DNA from 2 places in the Serpentinicella alkaliphila genome. Region 2 is predicted to be linked to the other one. Evidence: riboswitches for the same ligand, from Rfam matches in the RefSeq annotation. Region 2 holds a riboswitch; the other holds the start of a gene.
What was found. A riboswitch is a leader RNA that binds a small molecule or an ion and turns the genes downstream of it on or off. The one in region 2 is predicted to bind cobalamin.

Region 1 (3,422 bases), 160 kb from region 2:
CCGATCCTTTTTTCTAGCTGAAAACAAGGCATCACAGCTATCGGCTAAACCGTCTAAGTGCAGAGCCCCTGTAACTAATGCGTTGCTTATTACAATAGCTATTAAAGGCACCATTTCCTGAGCAACTTTTGATAAAAGGAAATATACTAGAGCATTAATAATTCCTATTATTAAACCTACAATTGGAAAGTAGGCAACCCCCTTTGGAAAATCTTCTTTACTTACACTTAACTCCAGATTAATTGGAATACGAGTTAAAAACTGAACCATTAAAATAAATATTTTCATAGGATGTTCCTCTCACAGAAAAGTCTTATTTTATTTTCATTGGAATACCAGATACCAATAAATATACCTCTTCTGCTTCTCTTGCTAAAAGCTGATTAATTTTTCCTGATATGTCTCTAAAGACTCTACCCAGCTTCGATTCAGGTACTAAGCCCCAACCTATTTCGTTAGTAACCATTATAATATTAATATCTCTCTTCTTAAGGAAGTTTAAGAGTTTACAAAATTCATCTATTATATACTCATTTATTTCCTTAATAATAGACTGTCCTATATTGTTTTCATCAAATGAAGGATAATCAAACATAAGGTTTGTTATCATAATTGTTACACAATCTAGTAATATCCCATCCTGCTTATTATCAATACTATCTATAACCTCATGCAAATCTTTATATACTTCATAGGTTGTCCAGCTAACAGGTCTAAACATTTTATGAACATCTATTCTTTCTCTCATTTCATCATCGTAGGGTATTGCCGTTGCAATGTATAAAATATTTTCTCCGATCTTTTTTGCTAGTTCTTCAGCAAATAAACTTTTGCCACTTCTTACTCCGCCGGTTACTAATATCACTTTTCCCATAATTACCTACCTTATATCTACTAAAAAATCGCTATCCATACTTAGTTCATCAAAAGTAGCCATTTCCTTAATAATAGCAGCTGCAGACTCTACTATATGAAACATTAATGGACAGCCTGTGCCTTCCCCTAATCTCATATTTAAATTAAGACTTGACTCTAATCCCAATGCATCCATTATATGTTTGTATGCTAACTCCTTCGAAAAGTGTGAAGGTATCATATATTCTTTAGTTAGAGGATTCATCCTATATGCAACTAGAGCTGCTGCAGATGAAATCACCCCATCAATTACAATAGGTAATCTATAATAGGCTGCACCTAAAAAACAACCTACAAGACCAGCAATATCTAGTCCCCCTACTTTCGAAAGAACGTCTATGGGGTCATTTTTATCCGGTTCATTTATTTCAAGTGCCTTCAATATAACCCTCTTCTTATTTTCTAAGCCTTCATCTGTCATACCAGCCCCTTTACCAACAGATTCATCTACATTAGAACCAGTCAAAGCCATTAGTATGGCACTCGAAGTAGTTGTATTACCTATTCCCATTTCACCAGTACCTAATAAGTTATACCCTCGGTTTTTTAATTCCTCAACAGTATCAAAGCCTACTTTAATAGCATTAATAGCTTCTTCCACCGTCATAGCAGGACCTTTGGTAATATTTTCAGTTCCAAGCTTTATTTTTTTGGAAATTAAGTCTTTGTGCTGTATATTACTACTTATTCCCATATCTATAACCTTAAAATCAGCCTTTGCCTGTCTTGATAGCACACTTATGCCTGCTAAACCTTTTAATATGTTAATTGTTTGTATAGCAGTTATTTCCTTGGGTGCTGTACTAACCCCTTCATCAACAACCCCATTATCTGCAGCCATAATAATAGTACATTTTTTTTCTACGCTATTGATAGTCTCACCAGTTATGCCAGCTATCTGTATTGCTATATCCTCTAATTTCCCTAAACTGCCAATAGGCTTGATTAGTGAATCCAATCTGGCAGAGGCTTTTATCTTAGCACTCTCATCCAGTGGCTTTATACCTTCTAAAATTTGATTTAAATTCATTTATACCTTCCTTTATTTTTAGACATAAAAAAACCGTACACTTGGGCACGGAAAATAAACGATTTTTGTTCTATAAAAAATCGATTCTATAATCCTCCTTTCCCACCGAAAGTAGTTATTAATTATGTATGGCAGGTTTCCTGGCTATGGATCATCTTTATACCCGGTCTTCTCAGTTTCCCAATGACTTTGGGTTAATCACCATTTACAGTAGCGGGGGCTGCAGTAGATTTGAACTACTTTCCCTTTTAACCTTTTGCAAGGCACCATATACTTTTATTTAGTTTCTATAATTACTATTAGAATAATTATAGTTTAAAAAATATATAAGTCAACAAAATATAATTAGCTATTGTAATAACATTACTATTAAACCTTGTATAATACCTATTATTCCGCCTAAAATTCCACCTAAAATTTCTATATGCTTTAATTCCTTTTTTGCAATTTGCAAAACAACATCTTCTAGTTTTTCCATTGAAAATTCATTCACCTTATCTTCGACAATTTTAGAAATATTAATCATAGAACCAGCATCCTGAACTATATTTTGCATAATTTCAGAAATAACTTTTTCCCCTTCTTGTTCAATAATTTCATCTATATAGTTTAAAATCAATCCAATAAATCCCGACGGAATTATACTTGGAATCTTTTTCTGTATTGTCTCCTTTATTTTAAATTTTATAATGGCCAATAAAGCAACTTTTTTGTCGCTTTCTAACATATGTATTAAAATGTCATTTACTGATAATAACTCTTGTTCCACTATATTACCAATACTTTTAGCTATTTCACCTTTTCTCTTTGGTATTAAACCGTGAATATCAAAATTTACAATAGGAATTCTAAATGGTTCATAGGGTTTAAACAATAGTTTTATTGCAATTAGGTTAGTAATCCATCCTATTATAGCTCCGATTAAGCACATTGTAATAATTATTAAGAAATCCAATTTTTTCACCCTTCTTTTGTATAAAAAACTCCAGTTATCACTGGAGTTTAATTAGTCTTTTTTAACATTTGATTTAATTATACACCAATCACAGTTATTACACAATTCTACCTTTTGATTAAAAATACGCTTAATCGTATTGATAATATACTTGAAATTATTATTACCAGTTTTGTGAATTATAATATTATTTGGTGCAATTGTTATTAGGGAACTTATTAATAAATCATCATAGCTTATATCATTTTCCTTCATTTCAGCTGCAATTAGTCTTAAATATTCATCATTTATCTCTTTTCCGTAATTATCAAACAAGCTGTAATTATTTTCTTCTTTCATATATATGTGTACAATGTCTACCTTTGGTTCCTGTATATCTACAAAGTACCTTAAAAGTTTAATAAATTCATTGTACTCTTTATCCATCAAAAAATCTTCGACTGCCTCATCAATAACAATCTTTAATTCCTCAACATAGTCCTTTAATCTAAAGGTAATAAACCCCTTTATATTTATTTTACT
Region 2 (3,422 bases):
GGCCTCCCACTATTCCTAGCCTTGGATTAAATGTCTTCTTTGCCAGCTCTTCTCCAGCTGGTATTGAAAGCTCTATTTCAATACCAGTGCCCTTGGGTAAAACCTCTGAAACTTCCTTTTTTATCATAACCATAGGAATAGGATTTATAGCTGGACTACCTGGCTTTACTTGTAAGCCCGGCATAGTTACAATTCCTATTCCTTTTCCTGAGATTATTTTTATTTCCTTAGTTATTACTTTTCTTACTTTTGCATAAACATGTATTCCGTCTGTAATGTCTGGATCGTCTCCTGCGTCCTTAATAATATAGCAGGTTGCATATTCTTCTGTAATAACCGGGTCATTTACATCTAGTTTAAGCTTCCAGCCCTTTGGAGTATCAATTTCTACTTGTTCTAAAATTCTATCATTAAATAACATATATACCGCTGCCTTAGCCGCAGCTGCAGCACATGAGCCTGTAGTGAAGCCAGTCCTAAGTTTTTTACCATTTTTCATAACAAATTTACTATTATCCAAGGCTTTTATTTGCCTCCCTCAAAATAGCATTTACAATAGCTACTCCTATTGTACTTCCACCTTTTCTACCCCTAGTAATTATACAAGGTATTTCTGTATTCCATAGCTCATCCTTAGATTCAGCTGCTCCTACAAAGCCCACTGGAACTCCAACTACAGCTATAGGTTTAATTCTATTATTTTTATACAGCTCCATAATTCTATATAGGGCTGTTGGTGCATTGCCAATGATAAAAACGATATTTTCATTTAATTTTCCTGCGATGTCAACAGCTGCCATAGAACGGGTAATACCTTCAGTCTTCGATACGTCATAGGCCTCCTTACTGTCTACATAACATTCAATCTTTATTCCTAATTCATTAGATAGCTTTTTACTTATTCCTGCTTTAATCATATTAGTATCGCTAACTATTGTACAGCCTTCCTTAAAGGCTTTTAATAGCAATTGTTCAACCCCTAATTTAAACTCCAATAAGTGCACATATTCGAAATCAGCAGTCGTGTGAATTACCCTTTTAATTATATCTCCGCTCAATCCGATTACATTTTTGTCTCCTAAAAGCTCACTGATTATGTCAAAGCTCTTTTCCTCAATTAAATTAGGATTTTTAATATACTCAAACATATCCCTTACTCCTTAATAGAATTTACAACTATATTAATCAGCTCTTCTCTTACTCCTATTGGTTCTAACATTCTAAACATTATTCCAGGATGTTTTTGTTCTGCTTCCCCTATCATTTGAGGTATGTCTTCATTTATATGTACACCTGAAAATAGAAAGAGTGGATAAACCGTAATTTCAATAATCCCCATATCTTCCAGTTTTTTTATTACATCAAAGAAACCTGGTTCTGCAAGTTCCATAAATGCTCCTTCTACTACTAACTGTGTCTTCTCTCTAACCTTATCTACTACTTGTATAAACTGACTTTGAGCTTCCTTATTTCTGCTTCCGTGTCCTATAATAATTATTCCTTTCATGGCCATACTCCTTTATGAATTTATTAAATTACTTAATATTGCTCTTATTTCTATATCAAAACTATTGTACCAGAATGTGGATTGTATATACTACTACCATAGAATCTTGATTTACAGATTAATAGTTTTAGCGAAATCCTTGTAACTAAATACCTAGATGATAGACAAAATAAAAAACCTCTCGTCAAAAACTAGTCGAAAGGTTACAAATACGCAGAAGTAATCCTGTGTATAATGTCACCCCCTATCGCTCGTAGAGTTTAATTGGTGATATGGTTCAGGCAGGTCTTCTGGCTTAAGTTTCATTGTTCCCCAAACCTTCCCAGTTTCCCAGTGGCTTACTTGAAGAACTCTTCTATTACAGTGGCGTGACCGCGTGGGCTTATACCCATCTTCCCTTTTCACTGATTCATAACTTTTCTTATAATCAGCACCTGTCCATTTATTTAGTTTTAATACATTTTATTATATATTACTACTTGCTAAATATCAATTTATTATGTAGTTAAAATATCTTACTCAAATCTCTAGAATACAATACTTTCTTATATGTTATACCCATATTCTCATATAAATATTGATTTCTAGTTTAAATCGACTAACATAAGCTACAGAATACTAATTTATTAATTAGAAAAACTTACACTTTCAATTGTGTAAGTTTTTCGTTAGAAACTATTATACTTTAAATCATCTATAGGTGGTCTACAGATGTATTTATGATGAAAACTACTTGTTACTAAAACATATAAATAGTTTATTTTTTATCCTAAGTTATATTAATTGTTTAGTTGTTTAAATAACTCTTTTGTCGCAGGATATATTTTTCTAAATTTATCATACTTTTTGTTATATATTTCAGCATTTTTTGCATTAGGTGCAATGCTATCAGTTATATTAATGTATTTACTACAAGCTTCCTCTACTGTATTAAACAACCCAAACCCAACTGTAGCTAATATGGCTGCTCCATAAGCAGGACCATCATTAGTGTTTAGTTTATTTACTGTTACGTTTAGTACATCAGCAATTATTTCACACCAAAGTTCACTTCTCGCTCCACCGCCATTAATACTAATGCTATCAATTGCAATTCCCATTTCTTTTATTATTTCAAAGGTATCTCTAAGTGAAAAGGCTACACCTTCCAGTACTGCTCTAGTCATATGCTTTCTTTCATGAATCATATTAAGTCCAATAAAGGTCCCCCTGCAATTAGGATCGTTATGTGGTGTTCTTTCACCCATTAAATAAGGGAGATAAAATACATTGTCATCTACTTCAGCCTCTTTCGCTTCTTTTAGTAGTTCTTCATAGTTTTCCGTTTTAATTATAGTTTCTATCCACCACTTAAGAGATGCAGCCGCAGCAAGTGTTACTCCCATTAGATGATATTTTCCATTTGCATGACAGAAAGAATGTAGACTATTGTTTTCATCTACAAAGAATTGTTCATTTGACGTGAAAACAACACCTGAAGTACCAAGGGATAATGAACAGGAGCCTGGTTTAACTACTGCGCCACCTACAGCAGCAACAGCCTGATCTCCACCGCCAATCACAATTTTCACATCATCACGAAGTCCTAACTCAGCTGCTAGATCAGATTTTATATTAGCAACTACCTCATAAGATTCAAGTAGCTTTGGTAATTGGCTCTCTGAAACACCTAAGACCTCAAGCATTTCTAAAGACCATTTTCTATTTTTCACATCTAAATACAAAGTGCCAGATGCATCAGACATATCCGTTGCAAATATTCCTGACATTTTATATGCAATGTAATCCTTAGGAAGCATTATTTTCTTTACGGCTTTAAAATTCTCTGGCTCATTTTCCTTTAACCATAATACTTTTGGAGCAGTAAAACCTGGTAATGCTAGATTCCCTGTCCAGCTAGATATCTTCGACTGTC

Region 1: another riboswitch for cobalamin. It lies ahead of cobT (nicotinate-nucleotide--dimethylbenzimidazole phosphoribosyltransferase); the one in region 2 lies ahead of HZR23_RS16230 (sirohydrochlorin chelatase).

Annotation. Positions count from the first base shown of each region.
Region 1 is NZ_CP058648.1:83,505-86,926, forward strand. It holds gene cobS (adenosylcobinamide-GDP ribazoletransferase) at 1-288, opposite strand, end outside; gene cobU (bifunctional adenosylcobinamide kinase/adenosylcobinamide-phosphate guanylyltransferase) at 314-874, opposite strand; gene cobT (nicotinate-nucleotide--dimethylbenzimidazole phosphoribosyltransferase) at 881-1,945, opposite strand; cobalamin riboswitch at 2,059-2,231, opposite strand; gene HZR23_RS00585 (DUF445 domain-containing protein) at 2,295-2,900, opposite strand; gene ytxC (putative sporulation protein YtxC) at 2,952-3,422, opposite strand, start outside.
Region 2 is NZ_CP058648.1:3,177,463-3,180,884, forward strand. It holds gene cbiD (cobalt-precorrin-5B (C(1))-methyltransferase CbiD) at 1-520, opposite strand, end outside; gene HZR23_RS16225 (precorrin-8X methylmutase) at 513-1,148, opposite strand; gene HZR23_RS16230 (sirohydrochlorin chelatase) at 1,154-1,507, opposite strand; cobalamin riboswitch at 1,771-1,960, opposite strand; gene xylB (xylulokinase) at 2,287-3,422, opposite strand, start outside.